DNA from 4 places in the Hyphomicrobium sp. ghe19 genome. Region 3 is predicted to be linked to each of the others. Evidence: predicted binding sites of a transcription regulator. Region 3 holds the regulator's gene; each other region holds the start of a gene.
What was found. Region 3 encodes PhoB, which activates phosphate uptake and scavenging genes when phosphate is short. Its sites were predicted from a motif close to TGTCATNNANCTGTCAT; they were not measured.
Positions count from the first base shown of each region.

Region 1: a site for PhoB is predicted at 1,093-1,109, ahead of AACL53_RS03685 (UDP-2,3-diacylglucosamine diphosphatase). Genes of this name have one in related genera too.
Region 2: a site for PhoB is predicted at 1,972-1,988, ahead of AACL53_RS13445 (inorganic phosphate transporter). Genes of this name have one in related genera too.
Region 4: a site for PhoB is predicted at 1,531-1,547, ahead of AACL53_RS18680 (ceramide glucosyltransferase). Genes of this name have one in related genera too.

Region 1 is NZ_LR743509.1:791,588-795,042, reverse strand. Features, by position in the region: gene AACL53_RS03695 (CCA tRNA nucleotidyltransferase) at 1-553, shown strand, start outside; gene AACL53_RS03690 (hypothetical protein) at 651-884, shown strand; gene AACL53_RS03685 (UDP-2,3-diacylglucosamine diphosphatase) at 1,177-1,989, shown strand; gene AACL53_RS03680 (DUF3419 family protein) at 2,058-3,302, shown strand; gene AACL53_RS03675 (class I SAM-dependent methyltransferase) at 3,311-3,455, shown strand, end outside.
Region 2 is NZ_LR743509.1:2,781,837-2,785,291, reverse strand. Features, by position in the region: gene AACL53_RS13450 (hypothetical protein) at 1-123, opposite strand, end outside; gene AACL53_RS13445 (inorganic phosphate transporter) at 295-1,920, opposite strand; gene AACL53_RS13440 (hypothetical protein) at 2,222-2,482, shown strand; gene AACL53_RS13435 (hypothetical protein) at 2,463-3,413, opposite strand; gene AACL53_RS13430 (vitamin B12-dependent ribonucleotide reductase) at 3,400-3,455, opposite strand, start outside.
Region 3 is NZ_LR743509.1:407,128-410,582, reverse strand. Features, by position in the region: gene pstB (phosphate ABC transporter ATP-binding protein PstB) at 1-462, shown strand, start outside; gene phoU (phosphate signaling complex protein PhoU) at 520-1,233, shown strand; gene phoB (phosphate regulon transcriptional regulator PhoB) at 1,268-1,975, shown strand; gene AACL53_RS01885 (zinc ABC transporter substrate-binding protein) at 2,009-2,998, opposite strand; gene AACL53_RS01880 (DUF1007 family protein) at 3,180-3,455, shown strand, end outside.
Region 4 is NZ_LR743509.1:3,924,532-3,927,986, reverse strand. Features, by position in the region: gene AACL53_RS18690 (sulfate ABC transporter substrate-binding protein) at 23-1,027, shown strand; gene AACL53_RS18685 (hypothetical protein) at 1,182-1,445, shown strand; gene AACL53_RS18680 (ceramide glucosyltransferase) at 1,603-2,772, shown strand; gene AACL53_RS18675 (alkaline phosphatase family protein) at 2,787-3,455, opposite strand, start outside.

The DNA of each region.
Region 1 (3,455 bases), 380 kb from region 3:
CATTCTGCAACTGGCAGTTCGGACGCAGATCGAGCCGGATCGTTTCGCCCGGCTGGCCGGCATCGAAGCGGCCCTCGGCGAACCACCCGATCCGATAACGCGTTTGGCGGCCCTCGCCGTCATTCATCCGGGCGACGACGTCTTTCTCGCCAACCAGCTCAGGCTCTCGAATGCCGACGCCCATCGCATTGCAGCAGCCCTTGAGACCGATCCGGGGATCGATCCGCACACACCGGAATCCGCGGGCCGAGCGGCTCTTTACAGACTCGGGCCGGAAACTTTCCGCCGTGCGGCACGCCTCGCGTGGGCTCGGTCCGGCGCTTCGCCCAACTCCCAGACCTGGCGCGCTCGTGCGTTACTGCCGGATCGTTGGAACGCTTCCAAAATGCCCTTTTCCGGAAGCGATGTCATGGCGCTCGGTGTTGGCCAAGGGGTCGCCGTCGGCCGCGTTCTCGAGGCTTTCGAACGCTGGTGGATCGAGAACGATTTCCCGTCTGATGCCGAACAACAGCGCAAAGTGCTCAAAGACTTGGCGGCAAAGGCACTTGCTTAGCAAATCAAAATATTTCACTTCACCTGGGCTTTTGCTCCGGATAGGTTCTCCGGCGTTGCGGGGTCTGCTGTTTGTATTGCGTTGAGGAAATGACCTGATGGACACTATAGGTCGGGAGCGCGAGCGTTCGCGCAAGTTCGTCCAAGTTGTCTTCGCCGTTCTAGCCCTTCTCAGTCTTATCGCAGCACTCGCCGTCTCGACGCGCGGTGTTGATCTGGGATTGCCTGAAACATCGACATATCCGATCGCGCTGGCGTTTCTTATCGTCGGCGCCGTCGATACCGCTCTGCTGTTTGCATGGGAGCTCATAGCCCAACGTACGGAGCTTTGATTTCGAGCCCCCTTGGCGGCAACGTCTGGCGACCGGCTCCGGGGAGTCGCCAGACGCCAACAAAAACTTTCCAGGCGGCTTCGCGTAAAGGCCTCGCCGCCAGGCTGCAGCAAAGCCTCAGTCCACGTCTCTTTTTCATCCGGAATTATTGGTAAATATCCGCGAGCCGGGCATTTGCCGCTCGGCTTACCTCACAGCCGCAGGCCTTCGTCATACGCCTGTTACATGAATCCCGTCCTACGTTTCGCGTGAAAGCTTAGCTGCTTTTATGGAAAGCGTAGTGACTGGGGGGCTGACATTGAGCGCACCGAACCCGGAATTGAATTATCGGGCCGTCTTCATTTCCGACATCCATCTCGGGATGCGTAACTCGCAAGCGACAGCCCTCATCGACTTCCTGAAAAACGTCGAATGCCAGGATCTCTATCTGGTTGGCGACATCGTCGATTTCTGGAAAGTTCGCCGTGGTCCCCATTGGCCGCAAAGCCACAACGACGTCCTGCAAAAACTGCTTCGCAAAGCCCGCAAGGGCACGCGCGTCGTCTTCATCCCAGGCAATCACGACGATGGCTTGCGCGATTACGCGGGAATGAATTTCGGCGGCGTCGAACTGCGCCGCGATGCCGTGCACGAAGGCGCCAACGGCAAACGCTATCTCGTTCTGCACGGCGATGAATTCGACGTCGTCGTCCGCTACGCCCGCTGGCTGGCATTCCTCGGCGACCGCTCGTACGACGCCGCTCTCGCGCTCAACGTGCCGCTGAACTTCATGCGCCGTCAGCTTGGCCTCGGGCACTGGTCGCTTTCCGCGTTCCTGAAGCACAAGGTCAAAAGCGCCGTCAATTACATCGGCGAGTTCGAAGAAGCTCTCGCCGGCGAAGCGCGCCGCCGCGACACGCAGGGCCTCATCTGCGGCCACATCCATCACGCCAACGAACGCATGATCGACGGCATTCACTATCTGAACTGCGGCGATTGGGTTGAAAGCTGCACGGCGATCGCAGAGCGCTTCGACGGCCAATTCGAAATCATTCGCTGGAAAGAACATCTGGCCGCCCGCGGCAAGCAGGCGCCTTCGGGCCGTTGGCTCATCGAAGCGGCCTAGTTTCGGACGGCCGGCGCGCGGAGCGCGTCGTCCGAAACAAAGAAAGAAAAAACAATCGGAGATCTCATTTGAACGTCACCGCCAAAGTTTTCGAACCGACGAGCCCTGATCTCCTGAGCGAAGCCGTTCATCAGAACAGCGCTCTGAGCTTTGCTGGCATTCTCGAGCGCACCTTCACATTCGCGTTCCGTTCGATGGTCTATCCGCAGATTTGGGAAGACCCGCGCGCCGATATGGAAGCCCTCGAGCTCACGCCGCAAAGCCGTCTGGTCACGATCGCCTCCGGCGGCTGTAACGTCATGAGCTACCTGACGGCCAATCCGGCGCGCATTTACGCGATCGATCTCAACCAAACCCACATCGCGTTGCTGAAGCTCAAAGTAGCGGCCGCACAGCACCTGCCGAACCACGCAACATTCTATCGCTTCTTCGGCGCCGCCAACGACCGCCGCAATATCCACCTCTATAACGATCTGATCGCCCAGCACCTCGACGCGGATACGCGCGGCTATTGGGAAGGGCGCGACCTCACCGGCCGCCGCCGCATCTCGCGGTTCGCGCGCAACTTCTATCATTTCGGCTTGCTCGGACGCTTCATCGCCACCGGACACCTCGCGGCTCGCATCTTCGGCGCAAATCCGAAGCGCATGCTCGATGCGCGCACCATCGAAGAGCAGCGCGAAATCTTCGCACGCGAAATCGCCCCGGCCTTCGAACACCCCGTGCTGCGCTGGATCACTTCGAACCGCGCCTCGCTCTTCGGCTTAGGCATCCCGCCGGTGCAATACGATGCGCTGTGCAATGGCGGCTCGCGGCGCATGTCCGATGTTCTGAGAGAGCGCTCCGAGCGCCTCGCGACCGGCTTCGATCTGAAAGACAACTATTTCGCCTGGCAGGCGTTCGGCCGCCGCTACCCAGCGCAAGGCGAAGGCCCGTGCCCGCCCTACCTGGACAAGGCGAATTTCATGGCCGTCAAGGCGCGCGCCAACCGGGTCAATGTCATCCACGACAACATGATCCGTTTCCTGTCGAACGAACCGGCGGAAAGCCTCGACCGCTACGTGCTGCTCGACGCCCAGGACTGGATGGACGACGCCGCGCTCAACGCCCTTTGGCAAGAGATCACGCGCACGGCCCGCCCCGGCGCTCGCGTCATCTTCCGGACCGCGGGCGAAGAAAGCATTCTGCCCGGCCGCGTCTCGGACGCGACCCTGGACCGCTGGACCTACGATGCCGCGAAATCGGCCGAGATCCACAATAAGGACCGCTCGGCGATCTACGGCGGCTTCCACCTCTACGTCAAAAACGCCTGACGGGTACGATGACCGCAGCCACGAACGCGACTGCAGCAAGCGCAATGGACGGCATGTATCGCCGCCAGCGCTACATCTACGACCTGACACGCCGCTATTATCTTCTCGGCCGCGATCAATTGATCGATGAGCTCGATCCGCCCGTACCGGGAT
Region 2 (3,455 bases), 2.4 Mb from region 3:
TGTGACGTTCGACGATTGTCGCCCTCGGGAGCGACGGCCGACCCAGGAGAAAAACCGGAAAACAAGGCCGCTGGCGACGACGAAGAGCAGTGCCCAGGTGAGGGCGAGGACTTCCGGCGGCAAAGGAACCTCCAACAGCAACGCTAAGAGAAACAACGTCCTCAAAACGCAGCGGCGCGTCAACAGTTGGCGGCAAAATTATTCGTACCCACGCGGAGAGTAACTTCAGCACAATGAAGAAAGGCGCGGCCTACGGGCGCGCGCCTTTCGAACCAGTTCTGATTTCTTCGAAGATCAGAACACTTTCGAGAAGATAACGTAGAGACCGCCGGCAAGAACAATCGAGACCGGGAGCGTCAGAACCCATGCCATGAGCAGGTTCCGCACGGTCGCCCATTGCAGACCCGAGCCGTTGGCAGCCATCGTTCCCGCCACACCCGACGACAAAACGTGGGTGGTCGACACCGGCAAGCCGTAAGCGTCGGCTGCGCCGATCGTCGCCATCGCGACAAGCTCGGCAGAAGCACCCTGCGCGTACGTCAAATGCGTCTTGCCGATCTTCTCGCCCACCGTCACGACGATGCGCTTCCAACCGATCATCGTGCCGAGGCCAAGAGCAATTGCAACCGCGACCTTGACCCAGAGCGGGATGAAGCGCGTTGCCTTGTCGAGCGAGCCCTTGAACGCGGTGATCGACTTGACTTCGTCGGGTTTCAGGTTGTTGGCCTTGTCCTTGAGCAGGAAGCGGAGTGCTTCCGACACCAGGTACATATCGTTACGTACGTTCGAGACAGCTGCCGCGGGCACCTTGTCGAGCGCGCCGTAGGTATCGACCTGCTGAGAGATATCGCGTACGAGAGCCGCGATGCTCGGATACGTGCCCTCGTTGATTGTACGCGTCGAGATGTAGGCTTCGACGGCCGGCCGGGGGTTGCCGAGAACGTTATAGCCCGACGCCTGCTTTTCGATCACTGCGGCTGCGGCCGCGGCATTCGCCTTGAACTCGACGATCTGCGATGGGCCCGGCGTGCGGTTCAGAGCATAAGCCGTCGGAATGGTGCCGATCAGGATGAGCATGATGAGACCCATGCCCTTCTGTCCGTCGTTCGATCCGTGTGCGAACGAAACGCCCGTGCAGGTGAGGATCAGAAGTCCGCGGATCCACCACGGCGGCGGCTGATTGCCTGCCGGCTCCTTATAGAGCGCGGGATTGCGGACGATGAACTTCAAGATGAGCAGGAGAGCCGCCGCGCAGGTGAAACCGACAACCGGCGATACGAGCAGCGAGGTGCCAATTTCCTGAGCTTTGCCCCAATCGACGCCCGACGTGCCGTTGCCGCCGTGCAGCAGCGAGTTGGCGACGCCAACGCCGATGATCGAGCCGATCAGCGTGTGCGACGACGAAGACGGCAAACCCAGCCACCAGGTTCCGAGATTCCAGATGATGGCGGCGATCAAGAGCGCGAACACCATGGCGAAGCCGGCGCTCGAGCCGACCTGCAGGATCAGCTCGACGGGAAGCAACGAGATGATGCCGAAGGCGACGGCGCCGGTCGAGAGCAATACGCCGAGGAAGTTGAAGAAGCCGGACCAGAGAACAGCGACGTTGGCTGGCATCGAGTGCGTGTAGATGACGGTCGCGACGGCGTTCGCGGTATCGTGGAAACCGTTGACGAATTCGAAGCCGAGGGCGATCATCAGCGCGACGCCCAGCAACAAGAAAGGTAACCAGGTCGTGACCGGCACGTTGGCCGCTTCGATATCCTGATAGAGGCTGTAGGCGGTAAAGAAGAGGCCCCCGGCTAGAAGCGCCAGGAAGATGAAGACAGTAACTGTGCTGGTGCCGTGATCGAGATTGGGCTTGCTGCTTGGTGTGCCCGCCGCCCCTGCCAATGCACCGCTCAACGCCACGTCAGACATGGTTTTTGTGCCCCCTAAATACCCATTTCCGGGGGACCTAACGCCGCTTTTATTACAGTGTAGTGACAGTTCACCGAAGACGAACTTGTGGCGCTTTCTGATGGTTTCGTAAGGGGAAATATCTGCGCGCACGACGCTTCCAGCGCATTGGTCTCCCCGCTCGAAGTGAATGAATCGCTGGCCCATCGCACCGAAAGTTTCCTGCAGAGCATTTTACTTTTTCTTCGTTCGCTTTTGGGGAACCGATCCCTAGCGTTGCGGAACAGCTCAAACGGCTGGTACCAGCTCGGGGAAAAATGAAATGAAAATCGCGAAATTGGTTTTGCTTGGGGCGTTCGTTTTGGGCGCGAGCATCTCCGCCGAAGCCGCAACGTCTGCGCCGAAGCTGCATGCTCCGGGCGCGAAGACGCTCGTCTCGCATACGGCGAAGGACGAAAAGAAGAAGCACGCTCACGCGCACCGCGCGCACAAACATAAGCACAAGGTCGCTGAAGCGCACGCGAAGCCCAAACCGCACAAAGCGCCCGCGCATGCGCACAAGGTCAAGAAGGTGAAACACTAACCCCTGATCGCGTTCCGGCCGGGGGGCGGGATAGCGTTATCAGCCACCGCCAAAGGGCACTTTCCGTCTCGCGTTCGGAAGGTGCCCTTGGCGGGTTTTGTTCTTTAGAGAGGGGTATCGATAGCGGCGAGCTCTGCCGAAACGCGCGCCGATCAATCACGCGTTCGAGGATGACACGGGGGCGCACTACTTCAAGCTTGTAGCTGAAGCCCAGCTCCTTTTTAAAAAGGGCTTGCAGGTCTTGTAAGTTCTGCTTCGCACGAACGAAGTCCGATGCAACATGAGCCTTCAAATCATCGGCCAACGAATTTACTTCAATCATCATCGGGCGCAGTTTCGCCGTTTCCGATAACGGAATGCTATGGCTCACGAGCCGACCCTCCTCCGCATCAAGAGATGCGACGGAACAAATGGCCTGTGTTAGCGAGGCTCTTGAGTCATTAAATGCCCTCAACGTCGCTAGGGCGCTGTTGTGCCGGACATCCATGTTCATCATCGCATTGAATACGAAACTATCTTTGAGAGCTAATAACATTCCCATTTCTTCGTGGGAAAAATGTATGGGCTCTGGTGGATTTGCGATTGGAAGATACTTTTGCCAGGACTCCCCATTGCACCCATCAGCTGCCGCACGGACATCACTTTCGATGAAGTGCTGGTGAAGCCCATGGGCAGTCGAAAATATGCGCATGCTTTTGAATATGAGCGAGTTGGCCAGTGCTTCCCTCTGGCGTTTGTGATCCTGCTCGCGCACAGAACGGGTTTCGCGTAAAGCAATCAACTGAACCGCTACTGCGATCAATCCGCCAACTACGGCGCCGACGATCGCTGCCCACAATTCAGTCGACTTCGCTAGAGCAAAAAATGCCTCGCTCATGACGATGAAGGGGGAGATTTCTCTCCCCCATCCCACGCTATCAAGAACATCCACTCGTGCTTCCGCACGTGTCACACTTCAAGCACGTGCCATTCC
Region 3 (3,455 bases):
ATGACGATTTACGAAAACATCGCGTTCGGCATCCGCCTTTACGAGCGCCTGCCGAAATCGGAAGTCGATGCGCGTGTCGAATCCGCGCTCGAGAAAGCCGCGCTTTGGAAGGAAGTGAAGGACAAACTTCAATCGAGCGGCCTCAGCCTTTCAGGCGGCCAGCAGCAGCGCCTTTGCATCGCCCGGACGGTCGCCATCCGTCCGGAAGTCATCCTGTTCGACGAGCCATGCTCCGCACTCGACCCGATCTCGACGGCGAAGATCGAAGAGCTGATCGACGACCTGAAGAACGAGTTCACGATCGCCATCGTCACGCACAACATGCAACAGGCTGCCCGCGTCTCGCAGCGCACCGCGTTCATGTATCTCGGCGAGCTCGTTGAATTCGGCGTCACTCAGAAGCTTTTCACAAACCCGACGGACAAGCGGACACAGGACTACATCACCGGCCGCTTCGGATAGGGCGTGCTCCGATAGTACGAGGCGTCCAGTCTAAATCTGACTTTAGGAATTGAGACCATGAACGAACATACCGTGAAGTCATACGAAGACGAGCTGAGGCTCCTCGATCGCCGCATCGCGCAGATGGGCGGCTATGCCGAGAAGCTGCTCGTCCAGGCCATGGATGCCCTTGAGCGTCGCGATCCGAAGCTTGCGGAGAAAGCTGTTGCCGACGACGTCATGGTCGATCAGCTCGAGCGCGAGTTGCAGGAACAGGTGATCGTGATGATCGCCCGGCGCCAGCCGCTTGCGAACGATCTCCGTCACATCATGACGGTCATCAAGATCGCGGGCGATCTCGAACGCATCGGCGATCTCGCGAAGAACATCGCTAAGCGCGCTCTTGCGATTGCCGGCGAGACCTACCCGAAACCCCTGATGACCGGCATGCGCCACATGACCGAGATGGTGCAGCATCAGCTCAAGGACGTCCTCGATGCACTGACGACCCTCGACGCCGAAAAGGCGATGCAGGTCTGGCGCGACGATCAGCAGGTCGACGCGATGTACAATTCTCTGTTCCGCGAACTTCTGACCTACATGATGGAAGATCCGCGCAACATCGGCATCTGCACGCACTTCCTGTTCGGCGCCAAGAACATCGAACGCATCGGCGACCATACGACCAACATCGCCGAGAACGTCTACTACCTCGTCCACGGCGTTCCGATCGCAGATGATCGGCCGAAGGGCGACGAGACGTCGTCGACGCTGATAACGCCGCGTCAATGACCAGAATAGTTTGAAGGAACACTGACGAAACGCCATGCCAGCTAAGATCATCGTCGTCGAAGACGAATCGCCTCTCGCAGAGCTTCTGAAATACAATCTTCAATCCGAAGGCTATGACGTCGTGCATGCCGCGGATGGAGAGGAAGCAGAGTTGCTTCTGTCGGAGCAAAGTTTCGACCTCGCGATACTCGACTGGATGATCCCCAAGATCTCCGGTATCGAGCTGTGCAGGCGCCTTCGCAATCGGACCGAGACGCAAAGTCTTCCGATCATCTTGCTCACCGCACGCGGCGAAGAAACCGACCGCGTGCGAGGATTGACGACAGGCGCCGACGATTACGTGACGAAGCCCTTCTCCGTTCAGGAGTTGATGGCAAGGATCAAGGCTCTGCTTCGGCGCGCCTCGCCGGAGCGGATGAGCGACATCCTCGTCTCCGGCGAGATCACGATGGATCGCGGCGCGCACAAAGTAACGCGTGGCCCTCGCGAAGTTCGCCTCGGCCCGACAGAATACCGGATGCTCGAAGTTTTCATGGAAAGCCCGCGCCGCGTGCTCTCTCGCAGCCAACTGCTCGACCGCGTCTGGGGTCAGTCCTCCGAAGTCGACGAGCGGACGGTCGATGTTCACATCGGTCGCCTCCGGAAGTCGCTGATCCGTGGCAACGAAAGCGATCCGATCCGCACTGTGCGTGGCGCCGGATACGTATTCGACGGCCGCGAGGCGGAAGCCCAAGCCCAATAGCGAACCGGGCAACGGGCTCCGCGATTGCCTTGCTTATTCCTCGCCCTTAAGGCAGCTCGCGACATTGTGGGCTAAGCCGCGCATGAGTTCGAAATAGAGGCCGGGGCCGGGCGCCAGCATTTGGCCCTCGGCGTCGATCGTGCCGGAGCGCGCATGCGTTCCCTCCGTCACGGCCGCCACGAGGTTTGGCTGAAAGCTCGGTTCGGTGAAGACGCAAACGGCGCCGAGAGACGACAGCTTGCGCCGGACTTCCGTCAGGCGCTTGGCGCTTGGCGGCACATCGGGACTGACGGTGATCGAGCCCGCGGCGCTCTGCCCGAAGTGGTTCTCGAAATACTGTGTCGCGTCGTGAAACACGATGAACGGCTTGCCCTTCGAGCCGTTAAGTTCCGCCGTAAGCTCGCCGTCGAGCGCGTCGATATCGGCAATGAGAGACGCCGCATTGGCTTTGATCTTTTCGGCTTGCTCAGGATATCGCGCCTGGAGCACCTTGGCGACATCGGCGGCGATCGCCTTGGCATTCTGCGGATCGAGCCAGATATGCCCGTCCTTGCCATCCTCGTCATGATCGTCGTCGTGCTCTTCCGCGGCACCGGAATGCGCGTCTGCTTCAGCCGCCGCCTCCTCATGCCCATGCTCATGCTTTTCGAAGGTGCCGCCTTTGCGCTGATCGAGAAGCTTGACGCCGTCCGCGCCCGCCAGCGTCAACACCGTGACGTTCGCGGGCAGAGATGTCACGATTTTCCGCGTGAAGGGTTCGAGTTGATCGGACACCCGTACGAACACATCCGCATCGTGGATGGCCCGCGCTGTCGATGGCTTCAGCGTGAAGGTATGGGGCGAAGCGGAACCCTCGACGATGAGCTGGGGCACGCCGACACCCTCCATCACCCGGCTGACGAGGGAATGAATGGGCTTCGTCGTGACGACGACTTTCGGCGGCTCTGCGGCTTCCGCGCCCGGAACGAAGAATTGCGCCAAAGCAACGAAGAACGCCGAATACCGCACCGCCGAACCCATCATGCGCCATCTCCTTTTGCGCTAAAGCGTATGTTATAACAACCATTTGAAACGTCGCGCAACTGGTACGGCAAGCCTCTTAGGCCACTCGATAGACCAAGGGCGTCGCAATCTCGCCATGTTAAATGTGCGTCCGTAGCTGTCGCCGAAGAGATTCCCATCGCACGAAAGGTCTGAGCTCAGCGTGCTCAAAATCAGCAAGACATACCGTCACTTGGCTTTGGTCTTCATTTCCATGTTGGCCATCGTCATCCCCGCATCCGCCCATCCGCATATGTGGGTCACGTACGTATTGACCGTGGACTACGACAAAGGCGCCGTCAGCGGCGTCGATCACGCGTGGACTTTCGACGACTCCTACACGTCGATGGCGCTCGAAGGGCTCGATACGAACAACGACGGCAAGTATGACCAGCACGAACTGGCCGAGCTTCTGAAGGTCAACATGGATGGCCTGAAG
Region 4 (3,455 bases), 3.5 Mb from region 3:
GCTATATAAAAAGGATCTGCATATGACAATCGGGCGTGTGGTATCGCGGCTTGGTTTGGCGACGGCTCTTCTCGTGGCGGTATCGCCCGGAGCGTTCGCGCAGTCGAGCATTCTCAATGCTTCATATGACGTCTCGCGTGAGCTCTACAAAGAAATCAACCCGGCATTCGTTGCGAGCTGGAAGAAGTCGTCGGGAAGCGACATTGAAGTCAAGCAAGCGCACGGCGGATCGACGAAGCAGGCGCAAGCCGTCGCCGAAGGCCTCGAGGCCGATGTCGTCACACTCAATCAGCCGACGGACCTCGATTTCCTTGTGAGCAAAGGTGCTGTCGCGAGCGACTGGCGGACGAAATTTCCCAACGGCGCCGCACCCTATACGACCACTACGGTCTTTCTCGTCCGCAAAGGCAATCCCAAGGGCATCGCCGATTGGGATGATCTGGTGAAGTCCGGCACGTCCGTCGTCATTCCCAATCCGAAGACCTCGGGGAACGGACGCTATACCTATCTTGCGGCCTGGGGTTATGCGCTTGATAAGCTCGGATCAGACGAAAAGGCACGAGACTTCGTTGGCAAGCTTTTCGCCAACGTTCCGGTATTTGATGGCGGCGGACGCGGCGCCACGACGAGCTTTACGCAGCGCGCTATCGGCGACGTTCTCGTGACGTTCGAGAACGAAGCCGCTCTCATCAAGGCCGAGGTCGATGGGCAGAACTTCGACGTCGTTTATCCCTCGCTCAGCGTCGAGGCGGCGCCCCCCATCGCGATCGTCGATACCGTCGTCGCGAAACGCAAGAGTGCGGATGTCGCCAAGGCCTATCTCGATTTCCTCTATTCGGACGACGCGCAGAAGATCATAGCCAAGCATCATTTTAGGCCGCGTAACGAAGCCGTGCTGAAGGAAGCGAACCTGCCGGCCATCAAGACTTTCTCAGTCGAAGACAAACTCGGTCCTTGGGCGACTGTCCAGAAAACGCACTTTGCCGACGGCGGCATCTACGATCAGATCACGACCAAGCAGAATTGATCTAGCGCAATGATTGGCAAGCCGCGACAACCTGCGCGGCTTGCTTCGCCCCATTCGATCCCTCGTCGAAGCTTCAATTGACTGATAGAAGCGCTAGGGGACGCAGCCGTTCGTAATGGCGTCGCCGGGGCAAGGGAAATGGGGAGAGGTTCCGATGGGTGATCATTTTTGGCCGGCAATGTATCCGGGCCTGATAGTCGGAATCCTCTACGGCTTATCATTGCGTGGAGTATTCAATACGGTCGTCGCCGCGCTCGGCGGTCTGGTGGGCGCGGCTATCGCCTACGCGGGCTTAATCGCAGTCGACCTCAATGACGGTTTGCCTTCGGTGATCGGCTTGATTGTTGCGGCATTCATCGGCGCCTACCTTTTGACGAACATTGCGCAAAGGTTCCGGGGTTCCCACGCGAAATCCTGAGCGCCGCCGGGCAAGCCGAGCGAAATGCACAGCTTCCGCGACGGCTTGCGTTGTCGTGGGGTAGTTTTCCCCTATGTCATGGATACGTCGCGCAACTGTCGTCGAAATTTCACTGAATCCTGGAATGCAGCGGTTGGATTTCTAACCGGGGAGTGAGATGGCCGATTTCGTCACGGCGGCGGCTCTAATCTTCTGCATAGCGGCTACGGCCACACATCTCGTATCGGTCGCACTGGCGTTATCGCGCGTTACGTCCTCTCGGCGCCGCGAGCGCGGCTTGAGCGTTGAGCCCGTCAGCATCATCCGGCCGGTATGCGGTCTGGATCATTTCGATGAAATGACATTGCGCTCGACCTTTGAGCTCGCCGATAGCAGCTATGAGGTCATTTTCTGCGCTGCCCGAGACGACGACCCGGCGGTACCATTCGTCAGGAAGTTGATCGCGAAATATCCGCATGTCGAAGCGAGGCTGCTCATCGGTGATGACAGGCCGACAAGCAATCCCAAGCTGAACAATATCGTCAAGGGCTGGGCCGCGGCACGCTTCCCGTGGATCGTGCTCGCCGACAACAACGTTTTGATGCCTGAGAACTATCTCAGCGATCTCTTCCGCAGCTTCGAGCCGGGCGTCGGTCTCGTTTGCTCGCCGCCCGTCGGCAGCCATCCGATAGGATTTTGGGCCGAACTCGAATGCGCGTTCCTCAACACGTATCAAGCCCGCTGGCAAAGTGCCGCCGATACGATCGGCCTGGGATTTGCCCAAGGCAAGTCGATGCTTTGGCGCCGCGATATTCTCGATGAGGCGGGTGGCGTCGAAGCGCTGGGCGCCGAGATTGCCGAAGATGCCGCCGCAACGAAGATTGTCCGCACGCATGGTCTCCGCGTGCGCCTTGTTGATCGCCCGTTCGAGCAGCCGCTCGGGCCGCGATCCGTAAAGCAAGTATGGGCGCGACAAGTGCGCTGGGCGAGATTGCGTCGCGTAACGTTTCCGGTTTTCTACGCGCCGGAAATTCTTTCGGGCAGCATGCTTCCGATCGCATCGGGCTTCGCGGCCGCTTCGAGCGTCGGCCTTGATCCGCTGACGGTCCTCGCAGGCCTGCTTGTCGTCTGGTACGGAACCGAAGCGCTTTTGGCGCGTGTGGCAGGCTGGCACTTGAAATGGCAGTCGCCCATTGCGTGGATGCTGCGCGATGCATTACTCCCGCTCCTTTGGGTCGAAGGTTGGTCGGGAGATACGTTCGTCTGGCGCGGCAACGACATGAGCGTCGCCAAAGCAGACGCGGCCAATTCGAGCCGCGAACTCGCCGTCACGACGAAGAGCATGTAGGGCGACGGTAAGTCCTACTTCGTGAGAGCTAACGCCGGATCCGGCGAGAGGCCGACTGTGCGTCCTTCGAAGCCAGCCGCGTCGAAATATTTGGTCTCGCCCACAACCTGATAATTAAGGATCGTCCGCAGGCCCGATGGCGACGGTCCCGACACGATCGTCTTGCGCTCCCAAGTCGGCACTGCACCCTCCGGCAACGCTTCCGTCAGCGCTCTGCCGACGAGCTTGCCATGACTTTCCGGCATCAACCCTAGGATCGCAGCGATGGTCCGCCCGATATCAGCATTGCTCGCAGGAGCCTCGCTGATGAAGCCCTTCTTGAAGCTGGGACCGAACGCCGCCATGAAATTGGCGGTATCGGCACGGCTGAAGCTGCCATGCATTCCTTGCCCTTGCTGCAGACCTGTGTCGGCGACCTCGGCGGTGCAAAGCGTAGGGTCTGCGCATCCCGTCGAGAAGCTTTTGAAATTGACGACGATCGATGGCCGCGGCATCAGCGACGAACCCTGGAGATTGATCGCGCTTAACGGCAGCGTCCCGGCGAAAGTACCGAGGTTATCGTCGACGAATAGCCCGCTGACATAATCTTGCGCGAGCAGCGCATCGATCGTCCTTTGCGCCAGTACGCGGTCACCGCTCGGAATATAGATGAGATCTGACCCGCCGTTTGCCGCGACGACGAC